DNA from 3 places in the Kribbella sp. NPDC056345 genome. Region 2 is predicted to be linked to each of the others. Evidence: riboswitches for the same ligand, from Rfam matches in the RefSeq annotation. Region 2 holds a riboswitch; each other region holds the start of a gene.
The links. A riboswitch is a leader RNA that binds a small molecule or an ion and turns the genes downstream of it on or off. The one in region 2 is predicted to bind cobalamin.
Positions count from the first base shown of each region.

Region 1: it holds a riboswitch for cobalamin, as region 2 does, so the genes downstream of both, cobN (cobaltochelatase subunit CobN) here and ACFCV3_RS07395 (ABC transporter substrate-binding protein) in region 2, are expected to answer to the same signal.
Region 3: it holds a riboswitch for cobalamin, as region 2 does, so the genes downstream of both, ACFCV3_RS29815 (ribonucleoside-diphosphate reductase subunit alpha) here and ACFCV3_RS07395 (ABC transporter substrate-binding protein) in region 2, are expected to answer to the same signal.

Region 1 covers NZ_JBHJQQ010000005.1:284,788-291,178, reverse strand. The annotation lists gene ACFCV3_RS20130 (serine hydrolase) at 1-274, opposite strand, end outside; gene ACFCV3_RS20125 (cobalamin biosynthesis protein) at 350-1,276, shown strand; gene ACFCV3_RS20120 (phosphoglycerate mutase family protein) at 1,267-1,950, shown strand; gene ACFCV3_RS20115 (DUF3500 domain-containing protein) at 1,941-2,897, shown strand; cobalamin riboswitch at 2,952-3,075, shown strand; gene cobN (cobaltochelatase subunit CobN) at 3,112-6,391, shown strand, end outside.
Region 2 covers NZ_JBHJQQ010000002.1:350,467-356,857, forward strand. The annotation lists gene ACFCV3_RS07375 (sterol carrier family protein) at 1-185, shown strand, start outside; gene ACFCV3_RS07380 (hypothetical protein) at 314-1,117, opposite strand; gene ACFCV3_RS07385 (MFS transporter) at 1,245-2,546, shown strand; gene ACFCV3_RS07390 (hypothetical protein) at 2,560-3,498, shown strand; cobalamin riboswitch at 3,530-3,710, shown strand; gene ACFCV3_RS07395 (ABC transporter substrate-binding protein) at 3,735-4,757, shown strand; gene ACFCV3_RS07400 (FecCD family ABC transporter permease) at 4,754-5,746, shown strand; gene ACFCV3_RS07405 (FecCD family ABC transporter permease) at 5,779-6,391, shown strand, end outside.
Region 3 covers NZ_JBHJQQ010000009.1:175,735-182,125, reverse strand. The annotation lists gene ACFCV3_RS29845 (fumarylacetoacetate hydrolase family protein) at 1-121, opposite strand, end outside; gene ACFCV3_RS29840 (GNAT family N-acetyltransferase) at 163-645, shown strand; gene ACFCV3_RS29835 (3-methyladenine DNA glycosylase) at 642-1,490, shown strand; gene ACFCV3_RS29830 (hypothetical protein) at 1,500-1,694, shown strand; gene ACFCV3_RS29825 (potassium transporter Kup) at 1,744-3,654, shown strand; gene ACFCV3_RS29820 (DinB family protein) at 3,725-4,306, shown strand; cobalamin riboswitch at 4,353-4,478, shown strand; gene ACFCV3_RS29815 (ribonucleoside-diphosphate reductase subunit alpha) at 4,614-6,391, shown strand, end outside.

The sequences.
Region 1 (6,391 bases), on a different contig from region 2:
TGGCCGGCGCCTCGTCCTCATCCGGATTCACGCCGAACCGGCCGCCGGCCTGCGAAGCGAAGTCGTTGTGCACGAGCACCGGCTGGTCCAGTGTCAGTTCACCAGCATCGATCCTGCGCTGCATCGCCATCGCGACCGGCAGCTTCATCGTGCTCGCGGAGTAGTGCGTCCGCCCCGCTTCGTGCTCGAACACCGGCGTGCCATCCGCCCGCCCGAGCCAGACCCCGAACTCGCCGCTGCCGTCGACCGCCCGGAGCAGTTCCGCAATACCCATGCCGCCCAGCCTCGCATATTTCTTTCCTGGGCCACACTCGGCCCTGCACATTTATTACCTGGCAAACTTCTCCGGGTGTCCACAACTTTCGGGCTCTTGCTCGGGTTCGCCGCCGACCGGGTGCTCGGCGATCCGCGGCGTTTCCATCCGGTCGCCGGGTTCGGCCAGACCGCGGCCCGGCTGGAGTCGCGCTGGTACGCCGACTCGCGGGCGGCCGGGACGGCGTACACGACTGCTCTGGTCGGTACGACGGCGCTCGTGGGAGTCGCGGTCGAGCGGCTGACCCGGGATCGGCCGATCGTGCACACGCTTCTCACGGCCGCGGCCACCTGGACCGTACTGGGTGCTCGGAGTCTGGAGCGTGAGGCGGAGACGATGGCCGGGCTGCTGGAGGAGAAGGACATCCCAGCGGCTCGCGATCGGCTCAGTCACCTCTGTGCGCGGGATGCGACGAATCTGGAAGCTGATGAGCTCGCCCGGGCGACAGTGGAGTCGATCGCCGAGAACACCTCGGATGCGTGTGTTGCACCGCTGCTGTGGGGCGGAGTGCTCGGGGTGCCGGGGCTGCTGGCGTACCGGGCGATCAACACGCTGGATGCGATGGTCGGGTACCGGTCGCCGAAGTACGCGAACTTCGGGTGGGCGTCCGCGCGGCTGGACGATCTGGTGAACCTCCTGCCGGCGCGGGCGTGCGCCGTACTGACTGGGGTTGTTTCCAACCGCTATGGCGACGCGCGGCGGGTGTGGAAGCGCGATGCGCCGCAGCACCCGAGCCCGAACGCCGGTCCGGTCGAAGCGGCCTTCGCAGGTGCACTCGGGCTGTCACTGGGCGGGACGAACAACTACGGGTCCTATACCGAAGACCGTGGCACGCTGGGGGACGGGCCGACACCGACGGTCGCCGATGTGCGGCGGACGGCGACGCTGGCTCGGCGAGTCGGAGTCGCCGCGGCTGGTGCGGCCGCGATCCTGGCAGTGGCGAGAGGACGGTTATGGGGCTGAGTCGACGGCCGGTGCGGATCGCGTTGATCCGGCACGGCGAGTCCGAGGCGAACCTGGACAAGTCGGTCTACGAGCGGGTCCCGGACCACTCCGTCGCGCTGACGGCGCACGGGTGGGAGCAGGCGGCCAAGGCCGGGCAGGAGCTGCGGGAGCTGTTCGACAACGAGCCGATCCGGGTTTACGTGTCGCCGTACCTGCGCACACTTCAAACGCTCAAGGGACTCAAGCTCGACGACCTGATCGGGATCGCGCGCGAGGAACCGCGGCTGCGGGAGCAGGACTGGGCGAACTTCCAGGACACCGAGGACATCGAGCGGCAGGAGCGGTTGCGGGACTCGTACGGGCACTTCTTCTACCGGTTCACCCATGGTGAGTCGGGGTCGGATGTGTACGACCGGGTATCGAGCTTCCTGGAGACCATGCACCGGGACTTCGAGCAGGCGGATGCGCCCCGCAACGTGCTGCTGGTGTCACACGGGCTGACCATGCGGCTGTTCTGCATGCGCTGGTTCCACTGGTCGGTCAAGTACTTCGAGACGCTGCGGAACCCGGCGAACGCGGAAACCCGCGTCCTGCTGCGGCAGCCCGACTACCGTTACAAGCTGGATCGGCCGTTCGAGCGCTGGACGACCGCACATGAGCCCACGGACTTGGAGCGATCGGCGTGGTTGTAGAGCAGACCCGGGAAGCGGCCATCGACCTGCTGCGGAGTCTGAACCCGGAGCAGCGGGAGCTGATTCAGGCGGCCTTCGACACCCCGGACCACCAGGAGTGGACCTATCTGCCGGGGGAGCGGCCGGGGCTGCCGTTGTCCGCGCTGACACCGGCACAGCAGCAGCTGGCGCTCCGGCTGATCGCAGTGGGCTGCAGCGAACGCGGACTGGCCGATTCACTCGCCGTACTGGACGCAGAGGTGCTCCTGCGCGGTATCCCGGCGCTACCGGAGTCGGGGGACTGGGAGGGCACTGTCCTGGGTGGCCGCTACTACCTGCGGATCCTGGGCGACCCCGCCACCTTCGAGCCGTGGGCCTGGCGGCTGAACGGTCACCACCTGGCGATCCACCTGACACTGGTCGACGGTGCGATCTCTTTCACACCGTCGTTCATCGGCTCCAACCCAGCCGTCACCCCGTCGGGCCGCCGCTTCCTGGCCGGGGAGGGCGACCTGGGCTTCCAGCTCCTGCACGCCCTCGACGACAGCCAGCGCGCGGTCGCCGTCGTCTCACCCGACGCACCCGACGACATCCTCACCCGCCACGACCCGGTCGCAGACCCGTCCCTGCTGCACCGAGGCCTCGCATACGGCGACATGACCGCCGACCAGCGCCAGATCCTCAGCCTCCTGGTCGGCCAGTACGTCGGCCGCGCCGCCGGCCCCATCGGCCTCCAGACCTGGCAGGACCTGACCGAACAAGGCATCGAGAACCTCACCTTCGCCTGGGCCGGCGAAACCACCCCCGGCCTCGGCCACCGCCACTACTACTCCCTGGCCGCCCCCACCTTCCTGGCCGAGTACGACAACACCCAGGACAACGCCAACCACATCCACTCCGTTTGGCGCTCCCACCGCTCCGACTGGGGCACCGACCTCCTAGCCGCCCACTACGCCGCCCACCCCTAACCTCACCAGACCCGCCGCTCCGGTAGGTGATGTGTTCCGCATCCTGCCGGGTCGGGCGTCGGATAGGGTGCAGGCGTCAAGCGTCAGCTGTGCAGGAACCCGGTGTGAGTCCGGGGCGGTCCCGCCACTGTGACCCAGGTATTGGGGAGTCAGGAACTGCTGCTGCCGCACCTCCGGCCGGGGCGTGGATACCTCGAGGAAGGACCGGTTCAGCGTGCCTGCGAACCTTTTGCTGTTGTCTACTGCCGACACTGACCTACTGGCCGCGGCGGAGGCGGGGGCCGGCTGGAAGGTCGCGAACCCGGCGCGCCTCGAGCTGAACGAGCTCGCCCCGTTGCTGGAGGCCGCCCAGATCGTCGTGGTGCGGCTGCTGGGTGGTAAGCGGGCGTGGGAGGACGGGCTGGACGCGGTTCTCGCGTCCGGGAAGCCGGCGGTGGTGGTCAGTGGTGAGGCGGCGCCTGACGCGGAGCTGATGTCGCTGTCGACCGTGCCCGCGGGTGCGGTGACCGAGGCGCTGGCGTACCTACGCGAGGGCGGCGCGGACAACCTCCGGAACCTGGCCGGCTTCCTGAGCGACACCATCCTGCTCACCGGCGACGAATTCGACCCGCCTGCCGCGCTCCCGGCGTACGGGGTGCGAGGGACGTTTGCCGAAGACGACCGGCCGGTGGTCGGGATCGTCTACTACCGCGCGCACGAGATCGCGGGCAACACGGCGTTCGTCGACACGCTCGCGGCCGCAGTCGAGGCGGCTGGTGCGCAACCGCTGCCCGTGTACTGCGGGACCCTGCGCGGGCTCGACCCCACGAGCGATGAGAACGCCGGTCTGTTCGAGCTACTGCGGAAGTGCGACGTACTGGTCACCACGCTGCTCGCGGCCGGTGGATCCGTCGCCGCGAACGCCAGCGCCGGTGGTTCGGATGACGCTTGGGATGCCGGTGCGCTCGCGTCGCTCGACATCCCGCTGATCCAAGGGCTCGCGCTGACCTCGACCCATGAGCAGTGGCTGGCCAGTGACGCGGCGATCAGCCCGCTCGACGCCGCCACCCAGGTTGCGATCCCCGAGTTCGACGGCCGGATCATCACCATCCCGTTCTCCTTCAAGTCGTACGACGCAGATGGGCTGGCCCGCTACGCGCCGGACCCCGAGCGGTGCACCCGGCTGGCCGGGATCGCGGTCGCGCATGCCCGCCTGCGGCACGTCCCGGTGGCGGAGAAGAAGCTCGCGCTGGTGCTCTCGTCGTACCCGACCAAGCACGCCCGGATCGGCAACGCCGTCGGGCTGGACACGCCGGCCTCGGCGGTCCAGTTGCTCGGCAAGCTCGAGGAGGCCGGGTACGACCTCGGTGGGCTCGACCTCAGCGAGTTGCAGGGAGCTGACGGCGCCGACGGGCTGATCCACCGGCTGATCGCGGCCGGCGGTCACGACGTCGACTGGCTGACCGATGAGCAGTTGGCCTCCGCGGTGGCGACCATCCCGCTGTCGACGTACTCGACCTGGTTCGCCAAGACGCCGGAAACGTTGCAGGAGGCAATGACCGAGGCGTGGGGTGAGGCGCCGGGTTCGCTGTACGTCGACAACTCCGGACCCGAGCCGGCGATCGCGCTGGCCGCGCTGCGGTTCGGCAATGTCGTACTGATGATCCAGCCGCCCCGTGGCTTCGGCGAGAACCCGGTCGCGATCTACCACGACCCCGACATGGCACCGTCGCACCACTACCTGGCGGCGTACCGGTGGTTGGAGAACGCTCCGGCCGACGGTGGCTTCGGAGCGCATGCCGTCGTACACCTCGGTAAGCACGGGACGCTCGAATGGCTGCCCGGCAAGGGCATCGGGATGGCGGCCGACTGTGCGCCGGACGCCGTGCTGGGGAACCTGCCGATGGTCTACCCGTTCATCGTCAACGACCCGGGTGAAGGGACGCAGGCCAAGCGGCGCGCGCACGCGGTCGTCGTCGACCACCTGGTGCCGCCGATGGCGCGGGCCGAGACGTACGGCGACATGGCCAAGCTGGAGTACCTGCTCGACGAGTACGCGACCGTCCAGGCGCTCGACCCGGAGAAGGTGCCGACGTTGCGGGCGCAGATCTGGACGTTGATCCAGGCCGCGCAACTGCACCACGATCTGCACACTTCTGAGAAGCCTGATGACGAAGCCTTCGACGAATTCGTCCTGCACCTCGACGGATACCTGTGTGAGATCAAGGACGTGCAGATCCGCGACGGGCTGCACATCCTCGGTGGGGTCCCGGCCGACGAGGCCCGGATCAACCTGGTCCTCGCCGTACTGCGGGCGCGGCAGCTGTGGGGCGGTTCGTACTCGATCCCCGGCCTGCGGACCGCGCTGGGGGAGACCTTCGGTGTCGACGAGGCCGAGCTGCTCGCGAACCCCGGTCTCGCCGCTGAGCTGACCTCGTTGGCGACGCTGGCCGATCTTCCCGCGGTGAGTGGCGCCGATGGCGTCGACATCCTGGAGGCGGTCGCGCGCAAGCTGGTCGTCGCCATGGAGACCCTGAGCTGGGACGCTGCGAAGGTCCCGGTCGTCGTGGCCGAGGTGATCGGCCGATCGTCGGTCGGCGTCGAGGCCTCACTGACCTTCGCGGCGACCGAGGTCGTGCCGCGTCTGAATCGCACGGACGACGAGCTCACCAACGTGTTGCGGGCCTTGGACGGCCGCTTCGTCGAGGCGGGGCCGTCGGGTTCGCCGACTCGTGGTCTGGTGAACGTGCTGCCGACCGGCCGGAACTTCTACGCCGTGGACCCGAAGGCGATCCCGAGCCGGAACGCCTGGGACGTCGGCGTCGCGCTGGCCGACTCGCTGCTGGCGCGGCACAAGACGGAGACGGGGGAATGGCCGCGCTCGGTAGGCCTCACGGTCTGGGGTACGTCGGCCATGCGGACCCAGGGCGACGATCTCGCCGAGGTGCTCTGGCTGCTCGGTTGCCGCCCGGTCTGGGACGAAGCCTCGCGACGTGTCACCGGCTTCGAAGTTGTTGGTTTGGAAGAGCTGGGCCGGCCGCGGATCGACGTCACGATCCGGATCTCCGGCTTCTTCCGGGACGCCTTCCCGCACGTCGTTCAGCTGCTCGACGAAGCGGTCCGGACGGTGGCCGCGCTCGACGAAGATGCCGCCGACAACTATCTACGGGCTCATGTCAACGATGACGTTGCCGCGGGCAACGACGTACGGTCGGCAACGGCTCGGGTCTTCGGCTCCAAGCCCGGCTCGTACGGCGCCGGCCTGCTCCCGCTCGTGGACGCGCGGAACTGGCGCACCGACGCCGAGCTGGCCGAGGTGTACGCGGTCTGGGGCGGGTACGCGTACGGCAAGGACCTCGACGGCGCCGAGGCGCGCGGGTCGATGGAACGTGCGTACGCGCGGATCCAGGTCGCCGCGAAGAACGCGGACACCCGCGAGCACGACATCATGGATTCCGACGACTACTTCCAGTACCACGGCGGCATGATCGCGATGGTCCGGCACCTGACCGGTT
Region 2 (6,391 bases):
AGTGCATCGAGGGCCCGCGCCACACCCGCGGAACGCCGGGCGCGGTGGTCGAGCTGCCACCCGAGCTGTGGATCGAGCTCGCCCTCGGCCGGACCACCTGGCCCGAGGCCCGTAGTACCGGGAAACTGCGCGCGAGTGGTGAACGCACCGACCTCAGCGAATTGTTGCCCTTGGTAACCATATGATCACTGAAATGGCCAGAAACAAGGCATGAAGAGGCCGCGACACCCCGCCCCGGGTGCCGCGGCTACTTACAAGACGCACCGAGAAGCCGGAAAGTTCACAAACCGAAGAAATTCGGCAGGAAATTTTCTCAGCGGCCGGCGGTGTTGGTGCGCCAGACCACCGTGCGGCCGTTCACGATCTGGAGGTCGCCGCTGTTCTGCAGGACCAGCACGGAGCCCTTGCGGGTGGTCTTGCTGGACCACAGCGCCTTCTTGGCGGCGCTGTAGACGACCAGGTTGCCGTCACCCTGCATGGCCACGAAGGCGCCCTTGCTCTGGGTCTTGGTGCTCCACAGCGGGGTCTTGCCCTTGTAGAGGACGAAGTTTCCGTCACCCTGCATGTACGCCCGGTAGGTGCGGTTCACGGACGTCATGAACTCCGGGTACTTCAGCACCCGGTTCATCCCGAGGGTGCCGACCACCATGTAGCGGCTCCAGTTCGGCTTGTTCCGGGTGTTGTAGATGACCAGGTTGTTGTCGTTCTGCACGACGAGCCGGGCGTTCGGGCTGGTGCCGGTGTTGCTCTGCCAGACGACAGTCTTGCCGGAGACGACCTCCAGGTTGCCGTTCTTCTGCATCACCAGGACGGAGGCCTTGCGGTTGGTCGCGGTCGACCAGAGTGCGGTCTTGCCCTTGTAGAGCACCGCATTGCCGTCGGACTGCATGAGGAACGTGTACTGGCCGTTCTTGGAACGGATGTAGTTACCGGCCTTCAGCTTCTGGCCCGGCTGGAGGACGTCCGAGACCGCCGTGGCCTGGGTGACCGCGGCAGGTGCCGTGGCGGTACTGGTCGTGGCCTGCGCGGCCACGGGCGCAAGCAGGGTGGCACCGGCGGCGGCCCCCGCGGCGAGGGTGGCGAACACCTTGGTGCGTACCGACTTGGTCGAGATCATCCGGTTCTCTCCGTCTTCGACAGGGTCTGTGACATGCAGGGAGATTGACGCCGAGGGCAACCAATCGGTTCCACGGTAGGGAGAAAAGGGTTCTTCGCCTGGGGGCAGCTGCTGACAGGATGTGGCGGTGGCAGCAAGTTTCCGAGCGCGGCTGGCCCGGCTGCGTGTCGACCTGACTCCGTGGCGTGGTTCCCGTGACTTCCGGATCCTGGTGGTCTCGGGCTCGATCTTCTTTCTCGGCAGCATGTTCGGGTACGTCGCCCTGCCCTACCAGCTGTATTCGCTGACCCACTCGAACTTCGCGGTCGGCGCGATGGGCCTGGTCAACATCGTCCCGCTGGTCGTCTTCGGCCTGTACGGCGGCGCCCTCGCCGATCACGTGGATCGCCGAAAGATGCTCATCTTCACCGGCGTCGCGCAGGTCGCCGTCTGCGCCGTACTGCTGAGCAACGCGCTACTGAGCAACCCGCAGGTCTGGATCATCTACGTCTGTGGCGCACTGAACGCGATCGCCGCATCACTGCAGCGGCCGAGCCGGGACGCGCTGTTCCCGCGTGTGGTCAAGCACTCGGAGTTGCCGGCCGCGGTCGCGCTGAACGCTCTGACCATGCAGGCCGGTCAACTGGTCGGCCCTGCGCTGGGTGGTGTGCTGGTCGGGACCGCCGGGATCAGCTGGGCCTTCGGTATCGAGCTGGCCGGGTTGGCGATCGCAACGCTGATGTACCTGCGACTCAAGCCGTACCGGGTCGGCGAGCACTCCGAACCGCCGAGCCTGCGCGGCATCGCCGACGGCATCAAGTACGCCGCGCGCCGCAAGGACCTGCTCGGGACGTACGTCGTCGACATGGTCGGCATGTTCATGGCGATGCCGATCGTGCTGTTCCCGGCGTTCGCCACCGAGGTGCTGAAGGAACCGAAGCTGCTCGGTGCGCTCTACAGCGCGGAGGCTGTCGGCGCGATGGTCGCGACCCTGACCAGCGGCTGGACCCGCCGTGTCCATCACCACGGCCGGGCCGTCGTGATGGCGGCCGCCTGCTGGGGCGCGGCGATCGGGATCGCCGGTCTCGCGCCGAATATCTGGTTCGCGCTCGTCTTCCTCGCCTTCGCCGGCGCCGCGGACCTGGTCTCCGGCCTGTTCCGCGCGGTGATCTGGAACCAGACGATCCCGGACGAGATGCGCGGCCGGCTGGCCGGAATCGAGATGCTCTCCTACATGCTCGGCCCGCTCGGTGGCCAGGCCCGGTCCGGCCTGGTCGCCGACCTGACCAGCGTCCGGACGTCGATCGTCAGCGGCGGCATCCTGTGTGTGGCCGGCGTCGCGGCCACCGGCGCCGCCCTGCGCGACTTCTGGCGGTACGACGCTCGCACCGACGAGCACGCGGTCCGCGAACGCGATCTGCGGGCCGCGGCGGAAGCGGACGAAGCGTAGGCTTTGGCGCACTATGCGTATCCTGCCGCTCGCTTTTGTCGCAGTGCTCGTCAGTGGGTGCGGTGGCCCCGGGCAGGAGACGGCACCGAGCGTGCCGCCGCTGGTGCCGATCAGCACGACTCCTCCCCAGACGCCGTCGTCCACTCCATCGAGTACCCCGCCGACCGCCAAGGTCGCCGAGACGGTGTGCGTTCGGATGGATCAACCGCTCGTGCAGGCGACACTCGGCGTACCGGCCGTGCAGATTCAGCCCAAGACCCCGCCGGCCGACTTCGGCGTACCGGTGACGTATGACACCTGTCAGCTCGGCCTGAGTACCAGTCCGAACGGACCGGTGCTGAGGGTCGGGGTGTCGGTGCAGGACGCGACGAAGGCCACACTCGCCGCGGTGCAGAAGGTGTTCAAAGGCAAGCCTGCAGTCGTCGGCGAAGGCGGCTTCGGAACCGACACAACAGTGGTGTTCCTGTTCGACGGTCGCCTCTACAAGGTCTCCGGGCCGAAGGCGACCCTCGCGAAGTACGTCGTACTGGGGCAGGAGGTGGTCCGGCAGGTGGGTGGGCTGCCCGCGCCGGAGCCGACGATCGCGCGGCCGGATTGCGAGCGGGGATCGTCGGCCGCGGCCAGGGTGATGGGTTCGCCGACACTGTTCCGGCGGGACGGTCAGACCGAGGCCGGGGACCTGGTCTGCGGGTGGGTTTCCGCGAACAGCGTGCTGTCCACGTCAGTACGCCGTACTCCGAAGGCCATGGCGTTGATGGCGGCGATCCGGAAGGCGCCGACCGCCCAGTCGATCCCGCTGGGTGACGAGGGGTACGTCGACACCGCGACCGGGCGGACCACGATCCGGCTCGGTGAGAGCAAACTCCTCGACCTGGTGCCGCTGCCCGCGCGGGCGGTCAACCCGGACACGATGACGCAGTTCGCGCTCGCGATGATTTCGCGGTACCGCTGAATCTGCTGTACATGCGACGGGTTCGCGGGTGTTACTGTGGCCGCGCCGTGGTGCTCGGGAAGCCGGTGTGATGCCGGAGCGGCCCTCGCCACTGTGATCGGGAGTTCACCGACAGTCCCTCTTGAGGGAGGTCACTGGCCCTGCGCTGGGAAGACCCGCCGGTGAACTGAGTCCCGTCAGCCAGGAGACCGGCCACGGCATGTGATCCGTCCACGAGGTGCTGGAGGAGCGGTTCCGTGCTGCGTCAGTCCGTTGTCCCTGTCATTCTTCTGAGCCTGCTGGCCGGCTGTGGCACGTCCACCGCGGCCAGTCCGCCGGGATCGACGATCACCGTGCAGAACTGCGGGATCGACGTCACCGTGAGCGGTCCGCCGGAGCGCGTGTTCGCGGCGTACCAGCCGGCCATCGAGATGGCGCATGCGCTGGGTATCTCCGAGCGCCTGGTCGGTACGGCGTACCTGGATGCCGAGGTGCTCCCGGAGTACGCGAGCGCTCAGTCCAAGGCGAAGTACTACAAGAACCTGCCCAGCCGGGAGGAGTTGCTCGCGGCGAACCCGGACTTCGTGCTGTCCGGGTTCAACGACGTGTTCAGCGCCGGCGGTGGCAGCGACGAGAGCTTCGGGAGCCGCAAGAGCCTGGCCGAGCTCGGGGTCCAGACCTGGATCTTCAGCCCGCTCTGCCCGACCGCGGACGGTAAGGGCGACGAGGCGATCGATCCGGCGAGCGTCACGATGGACAACGTGTACGCCGATCTGCGCGGTCTCGGCAAGCTGTTCGGGGTCGAGGCCCGGGCCGAAGAGGTGATCGCCGATCAGGAGAAGCGGATCGCCGCGGTCGAGACGAAGGTGAAGAACGCACCGAAGCCGACCGTCGCGATTCTGCGGCCCGGGATGGAAGGCGGCGGGCTGACCGTCTCCGGCGGACCGGACTTCGGGACCGTGCTGATCAAGCAGGCCGGTGGAGTGAACGCCTTCACCGACCTGACGGCCAAGCGGAACGTGAAGATCGGCGTCGAGGAGCTGATCAAGCGCAACCCCGACTACCTCCTGATCAGCGGCTGCTGTGACGCGGCTCTGACACCGGCCTCGTCACAGGCCGAAGTGGACAAGATTCTCGCGAACCCGGCCTTCCAGAATCTCAAGGCGGTCCGCAACAAACACGTCGTACCGTGGCTGTTCGCGAACCACTCGGCCGGGGTGCGTGGTGCGCATACGACCGAGGACATCGCCAAGACGATTCACGCTGACCTGTTCAAATGAGGTGGCGTGCGGCCGGCCTGCTCTTGTGCGTCGCCGTTCTCGCGGTCTCCGTCCTGCTGTCCTTGAGTGTCGGGAACCAGTATTTCGGGGCGCATGACGTCTACCTGGCGCTGGCGAACTTCACCGGGAGCGACAACGATCGCGTGATCCGGTATCTGCGGATGCCGCGGACAGGTGCTGGTCTGCTGGCGGGTGCGGCGCTCGGTCTGGCGGGTGCGTTGATGCAGGGCGTGACGCGTAACCCGCTGGCGGATCCGGGGATTCTCGGGGTGAACGCCGGTGCCGCGCTGGCCGTGGTCGGGGCGATCGGGGTGCTGGGTGTGCACAGCCTGACCGGGTACGTGTGGTTTGCGATGGGTGGAGCGCTGGTGGCGACTGTGGTCGTCTATCTGGTCGGCGCGATCGGGCGGGGCGGTGCGACGCCGGTGAAGCTCGCGCTGGCCGGGGCGGCGATCTCCGCGCTGCTGGGGTCGGTGACGTCGGCGATCACGTTGCTCGATCTGTCGACGTTGAACGAATTCCGGTTCTGGGTGGTCGGGTCGCTCACGCTGGCTACCGGGTCGGTGATCGGCCAGGCCGTTCCGTTTGTTGCTGTGGGCATCGTTCTGGCGTTGGTTCTCGGGCGGTCGCTGAATCAGCTCGCGCTGGGTGACGAGCTGGCGCGCTCACTGGGTACGCGGGTTACGTTGGTGCGGGTGATGGCTGGGCTGGCGGTTGTCGTTCTTGCTGGTACGGCGACTGCGATCGCTGGGCCGATCGGGTTCCTCGGGCTCGCCGTACCGCATGTGGCGCGGACGCTTGTCGGGGCGGACTATCGCTGGATTCTCCCGTGGTCGATGGTGCTGGCGCCCGCCGTACTGCTGCTTGCCGATGTCGTTGGGCGGTTGGTGGCTCGTCCGGATGAGCTGCAGGTCGGGATCATTACCGCGGTCATCGGTGCGCCGGTGTTCATCGCGCTGGTTCGCCGTCGTCGGTTGGCGGCGCTGTGAAAACGCTTCGGGTTGGTCGGGTCTCCACGCGCGTGGATGTTTCCAGCCTGGTCTGGTCGACTGTTGCGTGGGTGCTGGCTCTCGCTGTCGGCGCGTTCTCGCTGACTCGGGGCGACTATCAGATTCCGTTGTCGTTGGTGCTGGAGACCCTGAGTGGCCAGGGGACGTTGATCCTCAACGACATTGTGGTCAACAACCGGCTTCCACGGGTTCTGGTCGGGATCGGCGTCGGTACGGCGTTCGGCGTTTCGGGGGCGATCTTCCAGCGGCTGGCTCGCAATCCGCTGGTCAGCCCGGACCTGATCGGGGTCAACGCCGGGGCCGCGCTGGCCGCCGTACTGATGATCACTGTGCTCGGTAGTGGGTGGATCCCGGGTGGTGCGCTGCTGGGGTCGTTGCTTGCGGCAACCGCCGTGTACATGCTCGCTTATCGTGATGGGGTCTCCGGCTATCGACTTGTCCTCGTCGGCATCGGGGTGACGGCGATCATTGGCTCGGTCACTGCGTACCTGTTGACGCTGGCCGACATCTATACCGCGAAGAGTGCCTCGCAGTGGCTGGCTGGGAGTCTGTCCGGTCGCACGTGGTCGCATGCCGTGCTGATCGGGGCGGCACTCATGGTCCTGTTGCCGGCGGCGCTCGCCG
Region 3 (6,391 bases), on a different contig from region 2:
CCGGCCGGTAGAGCGGGTCGGAGTCGAGCAGGGCGACGGTGCCGCTGAGGCCTTCGGGGTCGTCGGTCTCGACGAGGCCGTACTTGGGTTCGTCGTCGACGGAGAATCTGGCGATACGCACGGGCCGAGCCTACCGTCGTACTGGAATGAGACAGTGGTGTGGTGACTTGGGAGATCCGCCAGGCCCGGCCGGACGAGTACGACGCCGTCGGCGACCTGACCGTGGACGCGTACACGCACGACGGTTTCGTCCGCGGTGAGTACGCGATGACGCTGCGTGCTGCTGCCGATCGGGCAGCCAAGGCTGAGCTGTGGGTCGCGGCGGACTCCGACGGCCTGCTCGGCACAGTGACCTACTGCCCGCCCGGCTCGGTGTACCGCGAGATCGGGCTGGAGCACGAGGGCGAGTTCCGGATGCTCGGAGTCGCCGGACGCGCGCGTGGACTCGGGATCGGGACTGCCCTCACCTCGCATTGCATTGAGCGCACCCGTGAGCTCGGCCTGCCGCGCATTGTTCTCAGCAGCGCGGTAGCCATGACAACCGCCCACCGCATCTACGAACGGCTCGGCTTCACCCGGCTGCCCGAGCGGGACTGGGCGCCGATCCCCGGTCTGGACCTCTACGCGTTCTCTCTCGACCTGTGACCACTCTGCTCAGATCTGACTGGGAGCCTCTCCAGCTCGCCCACACCGCGCGGGCCGATGCGCTCTTGGCCGGCCATCTCGCCCGTAAGCAGCGCCGGGAACCACACCCGGTCGAGGACTTCCTGTTCACCTACTACTCCGCCCGGCCGAACCAGCTCCGCATCTGGCACCCCGGCCCGGGTCTCCGGTTGCTCGACGCCCCCGAGTACGCCGAACGCCGTGGCTACGTGGTGATCGATGGCGCTGCGCAACTCGATCCCGCCGAGATCGACCGGCGTACCGACAGCATCACCTGGATCCGCGCGCTGCTGAGCGCCACGCTGGACCGCCAACCGCAGTTCGGGTGTTTCGGGTTGCACGAATGGGCCATGGTGTACCGGACGGACGCCGTACGGCATCAGAAGTGGCCGTTGCGGTTGGGGGCCGAGGGCACCGATCAGGTGGTCGAGTCGCACAAGATCGGCTGCTCGCACTTCGACGCCTTCCGGTTCTTCACCGACGCGGCCCGGCCACTGAACGTCCTGCAGCCGACCCGCGAGGCCCAGCCCCAGCTCGAGCAGGGCGGCTGCCTGCACGCCAACATGGACCTCTACAAGTGGGCCACCAAGCTCACGCCGTTCACGCCGAGCCCACTCGTCCTGGACTGTTTCGAGCTCGCCCGCGACATCCGCACGCTCGACATGCGCGCCTCGCCCTATGACCTGGCACCGCTGGGTTATGACCCGGTGCGGATCGAAACGACGGCAGGCAAGGCCGAGTACGCCGCCGCCCAGCGATCCTTCGCTCAGCGCGCCCGCCCGCTCCGCGAGCAACTCGTCGCCCTGTGCAACGAACTTCTCCACTAGTCTCCGTCCATGGGAAAGATCGTCGCGATTGCCTTCGGTGTGCTGCTGACCGCGCTCGGCGCCGTCTGGGCGTTGCAGGGCCTGGGGTATCTCAAGGGCAGCTCGATGACCGGCAGTTCGCTGTGGGCCATCGTCGGCCCGATCGTGGCCGCCTTCGGCGTCGCGCTGGTCTTCGTGGCGATCCGGGGTCCACAGAAACGCTGACCCGCACGCCGTCCGGGAGCCGTACCGGACGCGTGGTTCAATGCAAATCGTGACGAGCCAGACCACGGGGGCCCGGACCCCGGCCAAGGCCGCTTTGATGATCGGCGCCCTCGGCGTCGTGTTCGGCGACATCGGGACCAGTCCGATCTACACGATCCAGACGATCTTCAACCCGGGTGATCCGCACCCGGTGGAGACCGCCACCCAGAACGTGTACGGGATCATCTCGCTGATCTTCTGGGCGGTCACGATCATCGTGACGATCAAGTACGTGCTGCTGGTGCTGCGCGCCGACAACCACGGCGAGGGCGGCATCCTGGCGATGATCACCCTGATCCAGAACATCCCGCGCACGAGCGGCCGCCGGACGACGGTACTGCTGGCCGGGCTCGGCATCTTCGGTGCGTCGCTGTTCTTCGGCGACTCGATGATCACGCCGGCGATCTCGGTCCTGTCCGCGGTCGAGGGCGTGAAGGTGATCCAGCCCGGTCTGGACGCCTGGGTGGTGCCGATCACGGTGGTGATCATCATCGGGCTGTTCAGCGTGCAGAAGCACGGCAGTGCCCGGATCGGCCGCTCGTTCGGGCCGATCATGATCGTCTGGTTCGTGGCGATCGCCGTCTGCGGGATCGGCGGCATCCTCGACCACCCGACCATCCTCAAGGCGCTCTCGCCGACGTACGCGATCGGGTTCCTGACCGGGCATTTCGGCACCGCCTTCTTCGCGCTGGCGGCCGTCGTACTGGCGATCACCGGTGCCGAGGCCCTGTACGCCGACCTCGGGCACTTCGGCCGCAAGCCGATCACGCGTGCCTGGCTGTTCCTCGTCTTCCCGGCCTGCATCATCAGCTACCTCGGCCAGGGTGCGCTGGTGCTGGAGGATCCGAACGGCTACACCAGCCCGTTCTTCCTGCTGGTGCCCGAGTGGGGCCGGATCCCGATGGTGGTGCTGGCGACGGCGGCGACCGTGATCGCGTCCCAGGCGGTCATCACCGGTGCGTTCTCGGTCGCCCACCAGGCCGTCCAGCTCGGCTACCTGCCGCGGCTGCGCATCCAGTACACCTCGACCGAGACAGCCGGCCAGATCTACGTCCCGTGGGTGAACTGGGCGCTGATGATCGCCGTACTCACCCTGGTCTTCGCGTTCGAGACCTCGGCCGCGCTGGCGTTCGCCTTCGGGATGGCGGTCACCGGGACGATCGTCATCAACTCACTGCTGTTCTTCTACATCGTCCGGAAGCAGTGGCAGAAGCCGTTGTGGATGGTGCTTCTCGGTGCCGCCGTCTTCCTCACCGTCGAGCTGCTCTTCCTCGGCGCCAACCTGACCAAGTTCGTGCACGGCGCCTGGCTGCCGCTGCTGATCGCGCTCTCCGTCTTCCTCGTCCTGACCACCTGGCAGCAGGGCCGCCAACTCGTCACCGCGAAACGCGAACGCGAAGAGGGCCCGCTCCGCGAGTTCATCGACACCCTGCACGAGCGCCCACTCACCCGCGTCGACGGTACGGCGGTCTTCCTGAACCGCGGCAACACCACCGTCCCGCTGGCGATGCGCGCCAACGTCGAGCACAACCACGTCCTGCACAAGAACGTGGTGATCCTCTCCATCGAGACCCTCACGGTCCCGCACGTCCCCGCCGACGAGCGTGTCCTGGTCGACGACCTCGGCTACACCGACGACGGCATCATCCACGTCACCGCCCGCCTCGGCTACGTCGAGACCGCCAATGTCCCCGAGATTCTCGAACAAGCCGCCGCCCAGAGCACCGAGCTCACCGTCGACCCCGACGACACCTCCTACTTCCTCTCCGCCATCGAACTCAAACTCGGCGACACCACCGGCATGCCCCGCTGGCGCAAGCGCGTCTTCCTGGCCACCACCGCCATCACCGCCGACGCCGCCGAGTACTTCCACCTCCCCCGCGAACAGGTCGTCATCGTCGGCTCCCAGATCACCGTCTGACAGCGGGTTTGACTTTCGGGCCTCGCCGGGGAGAAACTTCGAACAGGTGTTCGAATGAAGGGTGAGGCCCATGCCGGAGGCGTTCGACTGGGAGATCCTGCATCGGCCGTCGGCGATGGCCATGGTGCGGGGGCAGCTGGGGTTCAGTTGGATGGTGCTGTCGGGGCGGTTGGCGCAGCTGACGGACGAGGAGTACTTCTGGCAGCCGCGGGGTGCGGCGCTGACCGTCGTACGGCGGCATTACCCGAGCCACTACCGGTCACTGGGGTCCGGGGAGTGGGTGGCGCAATGGCCGGACGAGCCTGATCATCGGGGGCCGCGGACGATCGCGTGGTTGATCGCACATCTGACCGAGACGTTCTTCGAGCGGTGGGAGTGGACGTTCGGGCCGCGGCAGCAGAGCCGGGGCGACATCACCTTGCACGGGAATGCGCGGGATGCGGTGGCCTGGCTGACGCACTGGGTGGAGGCGTGGCAGGACGGGATCGCGTCGTTGCCGGAGGATCAGGTGACGACGGTGGGGCTCAGCCAGGCGACCGAGCTGGACGCCGGCGAGCCGTTCGGGCACGTCGTGTTACGGCTCAACCGGGAGCTGATCCATCACGGATCAGAGATCATGACGTTACAGGATCTGTATGGCGTCGCGGCGTGAGAACCACAACATGTGCGATGTCCGGCGTGTCGGCACCGCTAGATCTAGTGGCTGCCCTAGAGTCGGTCGAGTTGGCGATCAGGGGAATCCGGTGCGAGTCCGGAGCTGCCCCGCAACGGTGAGCAGAGAGTTTCTGCGAGTCCGGATACCTGTCGCCGGCGCGTGCGCCGCCGGTGCACGCGGTCCGAGACCTCGAGGGTGGGTCGCAGGGCGAGACGACAGTTTTCCGGCCGGTGCTGTCCGTCCCGTCATGCGCTCATGCCTCCTGGTCGCGGTCCTCCGCACACGCAGGGAGAGAAGAGCTTCTGTGACCATTGCTTCCACATCCCGATCGGCTGCCGGCCCGGCGGACCGAGGGGCTCAGCTGACCGTCGTCCGCCGCGACGGCAGTACCACTGGTTTCGACGCGACCAAGATCTCGGTCGCCGTCACGAAGGCGTTCCTGGCGGTCGAGGGTAACGACGCCGGCGCCACCCACCGGGTCCGCGACCTGGTCACCGACCTGACCGGCCGGGTCGTCGAGGCCCTGACCAGTCGCGGTGACATCCGCCGTACCGTCCAGGTCGAGGACATCCAGGACCAGGTCGAGCTGGCTCTGATGCGCGCGGGAGAGCATCAGGTCGCCCGGGCCTACGTGTTGTACCGCGAGGAGCGGACCAAGGCCCGCACCCCCGCCGACCCGGCCGGGCTGGCCACCACCAAGCCGGTCGTGTCGGTCCGCCAGGCCGACGGGACCCTGGTTCCGCTCGATGTCGAGCGGCTGCGGGTGATCGTTGCCGAGGCTGCCGCCGGGCTGGACTCCGTCGACCCCGAGCAGATCCTCGACGAGACGATCGGCTCCTGTTACGACGGGATCGCCCAGCACGAGGTCGAGCTGGCCCTGGTGATGGCCGCCCGGTCGTACGTCGAGACCGAGCCGCAGTACAGCTATGCCGCGTCCCGCCTGCTGCTGGACCAGATCCGCCGCGAGGCGCTCGGCCGGGTGCACGGCGAGCCCCGGCAGGCCAGCCAGGCCGACATGGCCACGGCGTACGCCGAATACTTCCCGCGCTACATCGCGACCGGGATCGAGGCCGGTCTGCTCGACCCCGAGCTGGCCACCTTCGACCTCGACCGGCTGTCGGCGGCGATCCGGCCCGAGCGCGACCTGGACTTCGCTTTCCTCGGTCTGCAGACGCTGTACGACCGTTACCTGCTGCACATCGACAAGACCCGCTTCGAGCTGCCGCAGGCGTTCTTCCTGCGGGTCGCGATGGGGATGGCTCTGCGCGAGGAGGACCGCGAGGGCCGGGCGATCCAGTTCTACGAGTTGCTCAGCTCGTTCCGGTTCATGTCGTCGACGCCGACCCTGTTCAACTCCGGTACGACGCGCCCGCAGCTGAGCTCGTGCTTCCTGACCACGGTCGACGACGACCTGGCCGGCATCTTCGCCGGGATCCGCAACAACGCCCTGCTCGCCAAGTACTCCGGCGGACTGGGCAACGACTGGACCCCAGTCCGCGGGATCGGCGCCAAGATCCGCGGCACCAACGGTGAGTCGCAGGGCGTCGTACCGTTCCTGAAGATCGCCAACGACACGGCCGTGGCAGTCAATCAAGGCGGGAAACGCAAGGGCGCGGTCTGCGCGTACCTCGAGACCTGGCACATGGATATCGAGGAGTTCCTCGACCTGCGCAAGAACACCGGTGACGAGCGCCGCCGTACCCATGACATGAACACGGCCAACTGGGTGCCGGACCTGTTCCTGCAGCGGGTCGAGGCCGACGGGCAGTGGACGCTGTTCTCCCCCGACGAGGTCCCGGACCTGCACGACCTGTTCGGCGATGCGTTCCTGACGGCGTACGAGAAGTACGAGGCGGCCGCCGACCGCGGCGAGATCCGGGTGTTCCGCCGGGTCCGCGCGGTCGAGCTGTGGCGCCGGATGCTGACCGTGCTGTTCGAGACCGGCCACCCGTGGATCACCTTCAAGGACCCGTGCAACCTGCGCTCGCCGCAGCAGCACAACGGCGTCGTCCACTCGTCGAATCTGTGCACCGAGATCACGCTGAACACGACGGTCGAGGAGACCGCGGTCTGCAACCTGGG